Regions from separate parts of the Colwellia asteriadis genome, predicted to be linked through region 1. Evidence: predicted binding sites of a transcription regulator. Region 1 holds the regulator's gene; the other holds the start of a gene.

Region 1 (8,081 bases):
TTAATGGCAGCTTTAATGTTTCACATTTTTCTCTGCTCATCGGCATACAAATCAAACCACGACCATGAGTTGCCATAAAGTTAATCGCTGCTGGCGTTACCTTTTCAGCAGCCATAATGAAGTCGCCTTCATTTTCCCTGTCTTCATCGTCCATTAAAATAACCATTTTACCTAAAGCAATATCATTGATTATTTCTTGTGGGGTATTTAAGTTCATTATTGTCTCTATGATCGTTAGTTAATTGATTATTAAGTTAGTGGTACAAGTAGGTTATTTAATAAACCCGGCTTTTTGCAACATGCTTTCGCTAATATTTGAAACAGGCTCAGTAGTCACTTCTTTAGTGAGCAAACGCTCTAAGTAACGCGCAATGAGGTCAACTTCTAAGTTAACTTTACTGCCAATTTTATACTCACTAAAAACCGTTTCTTTCACCGTGTGCGGCACAATAGTTAAACGGAATTTACCTGCAGCCAAACTATTAACCGTTAAGCTAGTACCATCAACGGTTACCGAGCCTTTTTCAGCAATATAATGGCTAAGCTCACTTGGCATACTGAGCCAGTATTCCCAGCTGTTACCGTTATTGGTTATTGATAAAATTTCGCTAACACCGTCAACATGGCCAGAAACCATATGACCACCAAAGCGTGTACTTGCTAACATCGCTTTTTCTAAGTTAACGGCTTTTCCAACTTGGTAATGTCCAAAACCGGTGCGCTTAAGTGTTTCATTCGACACGTCAGCACTAAAACTGCCCTGCTCTGCTGCAGATTGAAAAGCAACCACCGTTAAACAAATACCATTAGTGGCAATAGAGTCACCTAGTTTAACATCACTCATATCTAAACTATTGGTCGCAATGTCAATACGCGCACCTTGTGCGTTAATGTTGATGGCTTTAATAGTGCCAACGGCTTCGATAATTCCTGTAAACATGGTTATTCTCTAAGGTTAAATTTATTAGTTACGATATTAATGATGAGTATTGCTAGCTGTATTATTAGCGCTATTTACCTTTGCAGTAATACGAATATCTGCACCAACCATAACCACTTCGTTGATCGATAATTGCTTAGTTTTTGCTAATTCAGTAATACTTGGCATTTCCACTAAGTTTTTGCCATCACCACCTAACAATTTAGGCGCTTGGTATAAAATTAATTCATCGACTAAGTTTTGTTCAAAAAAAGCACCTGCAAGCCTAGCACCAGACTCAAGTAAAACATCATTGATACCACGCGTTGCCAATAAAGCAAGTAGTGCTTTTAAATCGACCTTAGTCGTATTGTTGTCTGTATTGTTGTCTGTATTGCTCTCTTTTACTGAAGTCACTTGTACCTGTTCAACATAATGAGGCCAAGTGCGTAAGTTTTCAAGTTCAGTTCTAATGATTAATATCGGGGACGGCTGTTGAAAAAATGCTAGCTCTGGTGTTAAACGGTTTTGACTATCGATTACCACACGTAAAGGCTGACGAAGTTTATCTTCAGGGTAGCTTTTTTGTAATTCACCTAGCTCACTATAACGCACTGTCATTTTAGCATTATCGGTAATAATAGAGTCACAGCCTGTAATAATGGCACAACTTTGAGCTCTTAACCGTTGTACATCTTTTCGCGCAGCACCTTGGGTGATCCACTTACTTTCACCGCTGTGCATTGCGGTTTTGCCATCAAGGCTTGCCGCTAATTTACAGCGTACGAAAGGCAGAGTTGTGGTCATTTTTTTAATAAAACCAACATTAAGTGCGCGTGCAGCAGCTTCTAATAAACCAGATTGAGTTTCTATTCCCGCTTGTGCCAACATAGCAATACCGTTACCTGAAACTTGCGGATTAGGATCAACCATAGCTGAGATAACTTTGCTCACGCCAACATCAATTAACCCTTGCGCACAGGGTGGCGTACGACCAAAATGACTACAAGGCTCAAGCGTAACATAGGCGGTTGCCCCTTTAATTAACGTCGGGTTTTTCTGCTTTGCATCGCGAATGGCGTTCACTTCAGCATGACCTTCGCCTGCTTTTTGATGATAGCCTTCACCAATGATTTTACCTTGACTTACTAACACACAACCTACCCTAGGATTAGGCGATACGGTGTAATGGCCTTTTTTCGCCAATTCTATGGCTCTTGCCATAAATTGATGATCTTCTAAGGTAAATTCATGTTTTGGTGTAACCAGGGCTACTGTCACAATATTGTCTCTTAAGTTTAATTGGCGTCAAACACACTAACTTATTATCAATGAGTTAGTTAACCTGAGCTCGGCTTAACAAATGTTTCTCTAGCAGCTATTTTTCCTAACTTCTTCGTTAAATTTACTTGCAATAGGCCAGCTATTGACGCGAAATTTACCTTGCTTATCATATGAAAAGAAGCAAAACTATCAAGCTAGAGATTCTGAAGAATAATTTTTGCTGATATTTCAATTTGTTAAATACTTCTTAAACCGAGTTCAGGTTAGTTATTAATTATTTAGTCTTTTTTTCTCGACCTAAGCGGGCAATTTCATCTGCAAACTCACTAATATCTTCAAACGATAAGTACACCGATGCGAAACGTAAATAGGCAACTTTATCTAGCTCTTTTAGCTGCGCCATAATTAACTTACCCAACATTTCACTGGTTACTTCACGCTCACCGGTTGCTCTAAGTTGAGATTTTAGCTTATTAATAGATAACTCAACCTGCTCGGTACTAACTGGGCGCTTTTCTAATGCTCGCACTAAACCACTACGCATTTTATCTTCATTGAACGGCTCACGACTACCATCACGTTTAATAATACGCGGCATAACTAACTCAGCCGTTTCAAAGGTTGTATAACGCTCATGACAAGCTAAGCATTCTCGGCGACGTCGTATTTGATGGCCATCAGCAACTAAGCGTGAATCTATCACTTTGGTATCAGTTGCAGTGCAAAATGGACAGTACATGGTTTACCTCAATAAAATAAGCGCTCAACAGCCATGATGATTATTACCGACTTTTGCAAAAATTTAACGCAAGGTTTTTAGGCAAAAAAATGGCCGCTCTAGGCGACCATTCTATTACAAAAGTAAAAATTTATCCGTTACTTTCAATTATTTTTGATAAACAGGGAACTTAGTACACAACTCTTTAACTTGACCTTGTACACGAGTAATTACGCTTTCATCGTTAATGTCGTCAAGAATGTCACAAATCCATGTTGTTAATGCTTTAGTTTCTTCAATACCAAAACCACGACGTGTGATTGCTGGAGTACCTAAACGAAGACCTGAAGTAACAAATGGAGAGCGAGGATCATTTGGCACTGAGTTTTTGTTTACTGTGATGTGAGCTTTACCTAACGCGGCATCAGCGTCTTTACCAGTAATATCTTTATCGATTAAATCAAGTAACAATAAGTGGTTTTCAGTGCTGTTAGAAACAACTTTGTAACCACGTTCTTGTAATACGGCAACCATCGCTTTAGCGTTATTTAAAACATTTTGTTGATATGCTTTAAACTCTGGTGCTAATGCTTCTTTAAATGCTACCGCTTTCGCCGCGATAATGTGCATTAATGGGCCACCTTGACCACCAGGGAAAACAGCACTGTTTAGTTTTTTGTAAATAGCTTCATCATCACACGCAGAAACAATTAAACCGCCACGTGGGCCTGCTAATGTTTTATGTGTGGTTGTGGTTACCACATGCGCGTGTGGTACTGGGTTAGGGTATAAACCTGCAGCAATTAAACCAGCAACGTGAGCCATATCTACGAAGAAGTAAGCACCAACAGCGTCAGCGATTTTACGCATACGCGCCCAATCAACAACACCTGAAAACGCAGAGAAACCACCAATGATCATTTCTGGTTTGTGCTCATGAGCAAGACGTTCTAACTCTTCGTAATCTATATCGCCAGTTTCTGGGTGTAAGCCATATTGAAAGGCTTCGTATGATTTACCTGAAAAGCTTACACTTGCACCGTGTGTTAAGTGACCGCCATGCGCTAAGCTCATACCTAACACTTTACCACCTGGAGATACTAATGCTTGAAAAACAGCAGCGTTGGCTTGTGAACCAGCATGAGGCTGTACGTTAGCGTAAGTGGCACCGAATAATTCTTTAGCACGGTCAATCGCTAATTGTTCAGCAATATCAACATACTCACAACCACCGTAATAACGCTTACCTGGGTAACCTTCAGCATATTTGTTAGTTAACTGTGAACCTTGAGCTTCAAGAACGCGCGGGCTACAGTAGTTTTCAGATGCAATTAATTCAATATGCTCTTCTTGACGCACAACTTCATTGGTCATTGCTTGATAAAGTTCTGGATCAAAATCGGCAATATTCATATCACGTGTAAACATGTTTTTTTCCTTAAGTATTTCAGCCCAAGGCTGTAAACCACACTCTATTATTGGCTAAGCAATAGTTAACTAGAGCATATAAAAATTAGTGGCGGTATTTTGCCTCAAATTTGTCAAAAAGTACACGACAAAACACGGCAGCTTTAGTGCATTTTACGCTGTTTTATAGCTGAAACTATTAAGTACTAACGAGTAAAAGTTCACTGAAAGCTTTCACCTTTAAAGGCAAACAGACAATAAATTAACAAAAACAAGATACACCGAACATAAAACAAAAACAATAATAAAAAACAAAATTTAAAACCGTTTGTTTCAAATTTAGCATGTAAAGTGCAAAATATTAATAACTAGATGAATTTTTCTCAAGAGTAAAAAAGCGCTGCAAAGTTATCAATACTTATACCCGTTGCATTTAAAGCGCCTTGAATTGAAATGACTCAAGCGCTCTAAAATATGCCGCTTGAATGGTAACGGGTATACACAGCGCTTAACTAACCTGAGCTCGGCTTAATAAATGTTTCTCTAGCAGCTAATTTTCCTAACTTCTTCGTTAAATTTACTTGCAATAGGCCAGCTATTGACGCGAAATTTACCTTGCTTATCATATGAAAAGAAGAAAAACTATCAAGCTAGAGGTTCATAAAAGTAATTTTTGCTGATATTTCAATTTGTTAAATATCTCTTCAACCGAGTTCAGGTTAATTATTTTAAGCAAGCTTTGGCTAACAACTAAATCACACTTGCTACTAGAGCTTAGTCAATAATGACAGCTCTTTTAAACGTTTTTTATGAAAGACATGGGTGACAAGCCATATAATAACAATCAATGAATTGACAACGATAAACGGCGGCCATGGCGATTTCTCAAACTCTTGCGAAGCAATATAAAAATAATAATTCATAATAGGCAGCATCGCCCAAAAACTGTACTTGATTAGCTTGATATAACTAATTGACGACTGACAACTAGCAATCGCATTTTCAAGTGCCTTTTCTGGACTACCACAGTTTTTCTGCCAAGTATTTAAGCGAATTTTAAACTCGTAATAAACATAAATACTTGAACCAATCCCACTACCCAATAAAAACACTTGGGTTGCTGTTGACCAAACGTCGTTAAAGTAGCCATAGACGAACATAGCAAAGATGAATAGCGTACTAATAACATCAAGCACTAATAAAGATTTAGCCCAATAAGTACGTCGTTTAGTTTGCTTAACCAGTGCGTTCATATCGGTTTTTTCAAATGATTGTTCTTGCCAGTCTTGCGTTAAACTCAACCATTGCTCATCTAGCATCGGCGATGTTGAAGCATCAAAGTCATCAGCATTTGTTTGCGGTGAGTCGTTATGGTGCTGGTTTTGTTTTTTTGGTGGTTGCTCGTTATTCATTAAGCCTCCAATAATAGTGCTAAAGCGGCTTTAGCACGTTGTAAACGTACACCAGCTAAATTAGGAGTAATGGTTAATACATCAGCTATTTCTTGATAACTCATGCCCTCAAGCGCTAGGGTAATAACCTGCTGTTGCTCTAGCTTTAACTGCCTAATGGCATTGGCAAGCTTTTGCTGACGCTGATTTTGATCTAATGCTTGATAAGGTGTTGGTTGGTGATGATCTTTTTCAAACTCGGCTGGAAGATCATTAAGATCTTGCTCGGTTTTAATCGTTTTTACCGCTTTGGCAACATGGGTCGCTAGAATATTATGAGCAATACGAGCAACAAAAGTTTTCACCGCTGAGTCTTGCCTAAAACTAGGTAAAGCACGCCATATATTGAGTGCTATATCTTGAAATAATTCATCTTGAATCGCCGGTTTCGCTTCAAAGCCTGTAATAATATGACGTAGCAGCTTTTCATGCTCCGTCATCCATTGAACAAACAGCGCTTGATGTTTCAAATTTTTACCCTTACTGCAATAAATTTTGGCATTAGCATCAAAGAACTTAGGAGCTAATAATATATTTTCACAAGAATTTAACATATTATTCCTCCTAAGTTCAGCTAAGCGCAGTAATAAATACCTATTTCACTAAAACTAGCTCAGTGCCATAACCACTTTTTCTGATTTAAGCTTTTTAGCCAGTGAGAGTACCAATGCAGCAGTAATCGCTAAGGTAACGCCACTGGTAGCCAGCACAGCTAACCAATTAACATCAACGCCTTTAAAGATATCTTCCATGATCAATGACTGACCCGAAATAGGCATCCAGTCTAACCATTGCGGTCTGTCATCCATCATCATCATAGCAAAAGGAATTATCGCAGGAATACCTATAACAATACTTACCGTTGACTGTGCTTCTTTAAAACTTTTACTTTGAAAAGCAAGAAACAATTGGGCTGCTGAGGCAAATAAACAAATAGGTAATAATAATATCAATAAAGTTACCACGGTTGATAAGCCTAAACTAAAGGTAGCACCAACCTTGGTTAGATCGACAAAGCCGACAGACACCGATGTCAACACTAAAATAAGCACAACACCAATAAGAGAAATAGTGGCAGCACTAATGAGCTTAGCAAGCACTATTTTTAATGTACTTACTGGCTGACATAATAGCATTTCAAGAACATTACGTTCACGCTCGCCTGCACTCGAGTCAATAGCTACCGATAGACCTGACATAAAAGCAGCCATCATTAAGTAAACACCAAGCAGCATTGAAATCATGATAAAAGTAGCGTCTGGTTTAGCGGTATCTTGTTCAACCAAGGTGACAGGGTTTAATAAGCGAACATCAATACCACGTAACTGTAAACGTTTATAACCAATAGATAGAGAGAAGTCTCTTACCGCGCTATTGATACGCCTTACAGGTGTCGCTACCGCTTTATCGGTAAAGTCAGCTTGTAAGTGTATTTTGATCGGTTTACCTTCAGCCATATTTTGCGCAAATTCTGATGGTATCTCCAAAGTAATATTACGTTCATCCCAAATGCCTCTATCACTTTCAGGAATATCAGCAAACGGCAAAATATTATTATCGCTTAAGTGGGTCATTAATTTAGGGGCGTACTCTGCTCCGGTAAATTTAATGTAAACCGGTGGCTCATCAACCATTTTTTCAATCATGATTTTTGACATTACAACTATCATAATCGGCGCCATAAACGCCATCATTAATGCCACCATCAAGGCGCGCTTATCGCGAAATGCTTCTTTATATTCTTTTAATACCAATGCTTTTAACTGGCCAAAATCTGCGTTCATTATGCTGCTACTCCTTCATCTGAACCAATCAACTTCACAAAGGCTTCTTCTAATTGCGTTTCACCCGCTAGTTCACATAACTCTTGTGGCGTGCCTTGTGCTGCTAATTTGCCGTTAGCGACAATAATGACGCGATCGCAAAGCGCTGCAACTTCTTGCATGACATGTGATGAAAACAAAATACAGTGACCTTTGGCTTTGAATTTTGCTAAATGATTACGTAAAACACGCGTACTCATGACGTCTAAACCACGGGTTGGCTCATCAAGCACAAAGTTTTTTGGTTGATGAACTAAAGCTTGCGCCAAAGTGACTTTCATTCGTTGGCCTTGCGAAAAGCCAACAGTTTTACGGTGCGCTAACTCTTCTAGCTCTAAATCTTTGATCACTTGCTCAATCGCTTGATGCTTCGTTTGCCCAGTCATACCATGCAAACTAGCAAAGTAGTCTATTTGTTCGTAAGCGGTTAAACGCTCATACAGACCAAATTTGTCAGGAAAAACCCCTAAATTTGCACG
Region 2 (8,081 bases), on a different contig from region 1:
AATGCACTAAGTGCTACCGACCGAGCTACACAGCCTTTAGTGATAGTTATGTTAGATATTGATCACTTTAAGCGGGTTAATGATAACTATGGGCATGATGTGGGTGATAAAGTCTTAGTGAGCTTTGTGGAGTGTTTAACAAAGCACTTTCGTGACTATGATATTTTAGGGCGTATTGGTGGAGAAGAGTTTGCTGTTTGTTTAACAAATATAACAACAGAGAAAGCACATCTTGTGTGTGAACGATTACGCAAAGCTGTAGAAAAACTTACAATAATTGCTGATGATATAACAATTAATATTACCGTGAGTATAGGCATAACGGCTGCGCAAGGGAAAATTTTATCAATTGATGCGCTATTAAAACAAGCTGACGATGCCTTATACTCTGCAAAAGAGAATGGCAGAAACCAAGTTATAGACTTCACGGAGTTAGATGAAAAGGTTATTAATAAACTGAATAGCGATGAAGTTGAGGCGAACATCAATGCAAGCCACACGATAGAGTTAGCTCAACATCACTTAGGCTCTCATGAAGAAGGCGAAATTATGTCACAAGAATCTATCACCATCGATGGAGTAGATAGCCAGGTTGGATTAAGTAATGTGCTCGAAGATGAAGCACTATTTAAAGAAATACTGGTAATGTTTTATCAAGATCATGTAGATGACGTGAATAAGTTACAAAGTGCTATTGATAACCAAGACAAGAATACGCAAAAGTTACTTGCTCATACGCTCAAAGGTGTATCGAGTTCGGTAGGGGCAATGGTGCTATTTGAGAAAGCAAAAGCGTTAGACTCAGCAATCGATAATAATAATAATGATGATATATTAGCTACTTTACTCCATGAATTATCATTAGAATTTACAAAGGTAATGACAAGTATTAAAAAGAGTTTAGTATTAGAAGGTTAAGTTAAACGAATACTTATTAACCCGAACTCGGGTTAAGAGATTTAATAACGTACTAATATTAAAATAATAATTCAGGTATCCCTCTAGATAGAAATTTTCAGTACTAGCAAGGTGGATCTTTGCATCAATAGCGAGTCTATTGCAAGTGAACCTATTATCCTGAGCTTAGGCTTATTCGTTACTCATCAATAGTAATACTAATATTCGTGATAGGAATACAACAACAAGGCAATATTTCATTTTCACCAATAAAGGCGAGAGGCTCGCCTTGGGGATAACATATTTCACCTGAGTTAAGCTTTACTCGACATGCTCCACAAAAGCCATCTCGACAATGAAAATGTACTTCCACATTGGCTTGCTCGAGTGATTCAAGTAAGGTTTGCTCTTGTTGATAGCAAACCTTTTTTTCTTGAACCGATATTTCAAGTGGTGAATTAGGAGCAGATGTACTTACAGTCTTTGAGGAAGCTTCGCTCATTATTGACATAGAAAAAAGTGATTACAAATCAAAATTGTTAAAGTCATCAGCATGTACAGAGGAGTCAACCTGACCAACCAAATAACTTGATATTTCAGTCTCTTGAGGAGCAACTTGTACATTATCACTGACCAGGTACGAGTTCATCCATGGTAACGGGTTACTTTTTATATTGAATTGAGTCTCAAAACCTATCGCCATTAAGCGCTGATTAGAAATGTACTCAATGTATTGATTAAGTATTTCTGCATTTAGGCCAATCATTGAGCCATCTTTAAATAAGTATTGCGCCCATTCTTTTTCTTGTTCAACCACATCCAAGAATATTTGCAAACCTTCACTACGTAGCTCTTGACTAATGACTTGCATTTCAGGGTCATCTTTACCTGAAAGCCAGTTGTTCAATATATGCTGCGTACCGGTTAAATGTAAGGCTTCATCGCGTGCAATTAGCTTTATTATTTTAGCATTGCCTTCGAGTAACTCTCTTTCTGCGAAAGCAAACGAGCAAGCAAAACTTACGTAAAAACGAATTGCTTCAAGCGCATTCACAGAACATACCGCTAAATATAAACGCTCTTTTAACTTACGTGTGTTTACTTCAATAGTTCTACCTTCAACCTCGTAACTACCTTCACCTTGTGACTGAAGTAATTGTGTTGTGAGGATCACATCATCAAAGTATTTAGCAATACTACTTGCACGCTTTAAAATAGCTGGATTGACAATAATATCGTCAAAAACTTCACCCGGGTTAGTAAATAAGTTACGCAGTATGTGCGTATAAGAGCGAGAGTGAATAGTTTCACTAAATGCCCATGTTTCAACCCAAGTTTCTATTTCAGGTAACGAAACTAGTGGCAATAATACCGCATTTACTGAGCGTGCAGCCATAGAGTCGAGTAAGGTTTGATACTTAAGGTTAGAGATGAAAATGTGCTTTTCAGACTCTGTTAAGCTCTGCCAATCAGCTCTATCTTTAGAAACATCAACTTCTTCTGGACGCCAAAAAAATGAAAGTTGTTTCTCTATTAACTTTTCAAAAGCACTATAACGTTGTTGATCATAGCGAGATACATTGACACTATTACCAAGAAACATTGGCTCAAGTAGGGCGTTATTGGGTGTTTGATTAAACGTTGTATACGTCATTTTTCATTCCTTGCGGTACTACAGTTGTAGTCACTAAGGCCTAACGATTAGGTTAGGCCTTATTTTTATTAGTATAAAGTAATTAGCTTGCTATATCTTACAAGCGCCGCCAGCACAGTCATCATCTTCAGCTTCTACGTCATCATTCGCACCGTCTCGAGTGTTATGATAATACATGGTTTTTACACCAAATTTATAAGCGGTTAAAATGTCTTGTAGTATTTGTTTAACAGGGACTTTTCCTCCTTCAAATTTTGAAGGATCGTAATTAGTGTTAGCAGAAATAGTTTGATCGACAAACTTTTGCATAATACCAATAAGCTCTATGTAGCCCTGATTGTTCGGAATGTTCCACAGTAATTCGTAGTTATCTTTTAACTTTTCGTATTCAGGAACAACTTGTTTCAGGACACCATCTTTACTTGCTTTAATGCTAATAAGCCCGCGTGGTGGCTCAATACCATTGGTAGCATTAGATATTTGTGATGAGGTTTCTGATGGCATTAATGCTGATACCGTTGAGTTACGTACACCGTATTTTTTAATGCTCTCTCGCAACGTTTCCCAATCAAGATGAAGTGGCTCACCAGTAATAGTGTCAATGCTACGTTTATAAGTATCAATAGGTAAAATACCTTGAGATAAACGTGTTTCATCAAACTTAGGGCAAGGACCTTGCTCTTTAGCTAATTCATTACTTGCTTTAAGTAAGTAATATTGAATCGCTTCAAAAGTTCGGTGAGTTAAGTTGTTGGCACTACCATTTGAGTAATAAAGACCATTTTTAGCTAAGTAATAGGCGTAGTTAATAACACCTATACCTAAAGTTCTACGTGCCATGCTCGCGCTTTGTGCTGCTGCAATAGGGTAGTCTTGATAGTCAAGTAAACAATCAAGTGCTCTAACAGCTAAGTCAGCTAAACCTTCTAGCTCATCAAGAGAGTCAATAGCGCCTAAATTAAAGGCTGACAATGTACATAGGGCGATTTCACCTTCTGCATCATTAATGTCATTCATTGGCTTAGTCGGCAGAGCAATTTCTAAACATAAATTACTTTGACGAATAGCGGCTTTAGTTGGCTCAAATGGGCTATGCGTATTACAGTGATCTACGTTTTGTAAATAAATACGGCCTGTACTTGCACGTTCTTGTGCAAAAAGAGTGAATAGCTCTATGGCTTTAATACGCTTTTTACGAATAGAGTCGTCATTTTCATATTGAACATATAATGCTTCAAACTTATCTTGATCTTCGAAAAACGCGTCATATAAACCAGGTACATCACTTGGGCTGAAAAGGGTAATCGAGCCGCCTTGAATTAAACGTTGATACATCAGTTTGTTAAACTGAACACCATAATCTAAATGGCGAACACGGTTTTCTTCAACTCCGCGGTTGTTTTTAAGTACCAGTAAACTTTCAACTTCTAAATGCCATAACGGGTAAAATAACGTTGCTGCTCCACCACGAACACCACCTTGAGAGCAACTTTTCACGGCAGTTTGGAATAATTTGTAAAATGGAATACAGCCAGTATGGAAAGCTTCACCATTACGAATAGAACTACCCAACGCGCGAATTCTACCTGCGTTTACACCAATACCAGCACGTTGAGAAACATACTTAACAATAGCGCTTGATGTGGCATTAATTGAATCTAAGCTATCACCACATTCAATAAGCACACAAGATGAAAATTGACGAGTAGGGGTTCTTACACCCGCCATAATTGGCGTAGGTAATGATATTTTAAATTGTGATATTGCGTGATAAAAGTTTTCAACGTAAGTTAATCTTTTTTCTGCTGGGTACTTTGCAAATAAACAAGCAGAAACCAGTAGATATAAAAACTGTGCGCTTTCATATATTTTGCCATTTACACGGTTTTGTACTAAATACTTACCTTCTAGCTGTTTTACGGCAGCATAACTAAAAGTCAGATCACGACTATGATCTAAAAAGGCTTCCATTTTTTCAAAGTCAGCTTGGTTATAATCATTCAGTAAGTGAGCATCATATTTCCCTAGTTCAACCAAGTTCACCACATGGTCGTAAAGCTTTGGCGGCTCAAACTGACCGTAGGCTTTTTTACGAAGGTGGAAAACGGCTAATCGGGCAGATAAATATTGGTAATCTGGAGACTCTTCAGAAATTAAATCAGCAGCAGCTTTAATAATAGTTTCATGAATATCTTCGGTTTTTATACCGTCGTAAAACTGAATGTGTGATTTTAATTCAACTTGTGATACTGAAACTTGTTCAAGTCCTTCAGCTGCCCAAGCAATAACACGGTGAATTTTTTCTAGGTCAATAGGCTCTTTTTCGCCATTGCGTTTGGTTACAAAAATTTTATTTGTCATGAAGTACCTGTAAAGCGATTATTGTTATTATCTGCCAAGTTGTTTTAGCTAGTAAGATGAATGTTGAAGTGAACAACTTATCGTTAGCAGCTCCCGAATAAAAAAACCTACGCGTTGTCCTTATAAATCATGCTTGAAAAATCACGCATGAGAAGAGGAGTACAAAATAACAGCTGAGCAGAGAATGCACAATATCTAGGGTTTTTTATAATTACAAACACAAGATAATGAGGTTTGGCTGTTTTTGCAAGAGATAAAAACTGTTGATTTTGACATAGGTTTTTGCTGTTAAAAACCGTGTTAGTGTTAACTAACCTAGTACCGCAATTTGATTTAGTTATTTAGTAAAAGCAACGATTATTTTTAAAAAAATTATTACTTTTATTTGCAAAAAAATATTTTTATCTTGAATTGCAATTATTCAATTGAAAAATAAAATAGTCTTATAATTCAATCTAATATAATTTATTGCGATAGGCGGTTATTGTTTAGACAAGTTGCCTGTAAATAGAACATTTATATAATTTCACTGTCTATCGCATTTTATTTTTATGTAGTAAGCGATTAAAGCTTTTTACAACACAATATATAGTTCACATCTAAAGACGGTATTAGCTTATGGTTTTGAGTTATGGGATTGTAATGAATACCTGCGGCATCTATACATTGTAATTCAAATGACTCTGCCCAAGTTATTAATTGAGAAGGTCGAATAAACTTATCGTGGTCATGGGTACCATCAGGTACTAATTTGAATAGCTTTTCTGCGGCCACAATAGCAAGTAGGTAAGCTTTAATGCTTTTATTAAGCGTCGAGAAAAAAACTAAACCACCGGGTTTAACTAAAGCAGCACAAGCATTTATTATCGAGGCTGGGTCTGGAACATGTTCAAGCATCTCCATACAGGTGACAACATCATAACTTTGTGGGCTTTGTTGTGCTTTTTCTTCGGCTGTTATTTTTTGGTAGTCAATTGATAAGCCTGCTTCTAACGCATGAAGTTTTGCAACATTAAGCGGCTCGGCCCCCATATCTATTCCCGTTACATTAGCGCCAAGTTTAGCAAGAGACTCTGTTAAGATCCCGCCACCGCAACCGACATCGATGGCTGTTTTATCAAATAAGCCGTTAGTAGATACTTCAGCGATATGTTGATTAATAAATTGCACTCTTAACGGGTTAATTTGATGTAAGGGCTTAAAGTCGCCATTTACATCCCACCATTGGCTGGCGACTTTTTCAAATTTTGCTATTTCTTCGTGATTTACATTTAAGTGCGGAGTAGTTTCAGTCATGATGGAAAAAGTATTAAGATAATTTATCTTAAGTCTAAACGAAACTACTTTTTAAACAAAGCAAATAGATCAAGATAACTCATAGATTGATGCTTTTATATTCACTTTAAAAAAGGTTTACAACAGCGATAAAAACCATAGAATAAAAGCAGTATGGCATTAACCAATTCTATGCTAACATGCCGCGTTGATTACTTTTTTAATCTGTTTATATAGCAATAATTAATATAACAATAAAAAATATTTAAAATATTGTTTAAATAACGCTTTATTAATAATAAAGATACTTTTAAACGAAAGAATTTAGTTAAGGGATACCATCGATTTATGACCGATCTGGCCAAACAAATAGTTCCAGTTAATATTGAAGATGAACTGAAAACCTCTTATTTAGACTATGCGATGAGCGTAATTGTTGGGCGTGCTTTGCCTGATGTTCGTGATGGGCTAAAGCCTGTACATCGTCGTGTACTTTTTGCCATGGATGTTTTAGGCAACGACTGGAATAAAGCTTATAAAAAATCAGCACGTGTTGTTGGTGATGTTATTGGTAAATACCATCCTCATGGCGATACCGCTGTTTATGATACCATTGTTCGCATGGCTCAACCTTTCTCCTTAAGATATATGTTGGTTGATGGCCAAGGTAACTTTGGCTCTGTCGATGGTGATAGCGCTGCGGCAATGCGTTATACCGAAATTAGAATGGCTAAAATTGCTCACTCAATTTTAGCTGATTTAGATAAAGAGACGGTGGATTTTGTACCTAACTATGATGGCACAGAATTTATTCCTGCGGTTATGCCAACACGTATACCTAATTTACTTGTTAATGGTACTTCCGGTATTGCTGTTGGTATGGCTACCAATATTCCACCGCACAATTTAACCGAAGTCATTAATGGCTGTTTAGCGTTAATTGAAAATAGTGATATCACTTTCGAAGAATTATTAGAGCACATTCCAGGTCCTGATTTTCCAACCTCAGGTATTATCAGTGGTCGTGCTGGTATCGAAGAAGCTTACCGTACGGGTCGTGGTAAAATAAAAATTCGTGCCCGCGCAGAAATTGAAGTTAATGAAACTTCAGGTAAAGAAACCATTATTGTTCATGAATTACCTTATCAAGTAAACAAAGCTCGCCTAATTGAAAAAATGGCTGATCTTGTTAAAGAAAAACGCCTTGAAGGTATTTCAGCATTACGTGACGAGTCTGATAAAGACGGTATGCGTATGGTTATTGAAGTGAAACGCGGTGAAGTAGGAGAGGTTGTTTTAAATAACCTGTATAAACTTACACAAATGCAAGTTTCATTTGGCTTAAATATGGTGGCATTAACTAATGGCCAGCCAAAAATATTTAATCTAAAAGAAATGTTAGAGGCGTTTGTTTTACACCGTCGTGAAGTGGTTACTCGTCGTACTATCTTCGAATTAAGAAAAGCACGTGAGCGTGCTCATATCTTAGAAGGTTTATCGATTGCTTTAGCGAATATTGATCCAATTATTGAATTAATTAAGAGCTCAAGTAACCGTAAAGAATCAGAAGAAAAGCTTATTGCGCAAGGTTGGCAATTAGGCAATGTTGCTGAAATGTTAAGTGCCGCTGGTAATGATGCAGCTCGACCTGAATGGTTAGAGCCAGAATATGGTATTAGAGACGGTTTATATTACTTAACAGCTGAGCAGGCCAAGGCAATTGTAGACTTACAGTTATACAAACTGTCAGGCATGGAACATGAAAAAATTCTTAGCGAATATAAAGCGTTATTAGATCTTATTGCTGAATTAATGCATATATTGGCAACACCAGCACGCTTAATGGAAGTTATTTGTGAAGAGCTTATTGCCATTCGTGATGAGTTTGGTGATG

The links. Region 1 encodes NrdR, which represses ribonucleotide reductase genes. Its sites were predicted from a motif close to AAACACNANATNTNGTGTTT; they were not measured.
Region 2: a site for NrdR is predicted at 5,097-5,116, ahead of nrdA (class 1a ribonucleoside-diphosphate reductase subunit alpha). Genes of this name have one in related genera too.

What each region holds. Positions count from the first base shown of each region.
Region 1 covers NZ_BAAAFA010000001.1:142,604-150,684, forward strand. Annotated here, with positions in the region: gene ribB (3,4-dihydroxy-2-butanone-4-phosphate synthase) at 1-217, opposite strand, end outside; gene ABD005_RS00605 (riboflavin synthase) at 272-940, opposite strand; gene ribD (bifunctional diaminohydroxyphosphoribosylaminopyrimidine deaminase/5-amino-6-(5-phosphoribosylamino)uracil reductase RibD) at 977-2,200, opposite strand; gene nrdR (transcriptional regulator NrdR) at 2,478-2,942, opposite strand; gene glyA (serine hydroxymethyltransferase) at 3,090-4,349, opposite strand; gene ABD005_RS00625 (hypothetical protein) at 5,096-5,740, opposite strand; gene ABD005_RS00630 (RNA polymerase sigma factor) at 5,740-6,333, opposite strand; gene ABD005_RS00635 (ABC transporter permease) at 6,388-7,563, opposite strand; gene ABD005_RS00640 (ABC transporter ATP-binding protein) at 7,563-8,081, opposite strand, start outside.
Region 2 covers NZ_BAAAFA010000007.1:150,803-158,883, reverse strand. Annotated here, with positions in the region: gene ABD005_RS11335 (diguanylate cyclase) at 1-918, shown strand, start outside; gene yfaE (class I ribonucleotide reductase maintenance protein YfaE) at 1,097-1,399, opposite strand; gene nrdB (class Ia ribonucleoside-diphosphate reductase subunit beta) at 1,421-2,551, opposite strand; gene nrdA (class 1a ribonucleoside-diphosphate reductase subunit alpha) at 2,642-4,912, opposite strand; gene ubiG (bifunctional 2-polyprenyl-6-hydroxyphenol methylase/3-demethylubiquinol 3-O-methyltransferase UbiG) at 5,477-6,208, opposite strand; gene gyrA (DNA topoisomerase (ATP-hydrolyzing) subunit A) at 6,536-8,081, shown strand, end outside.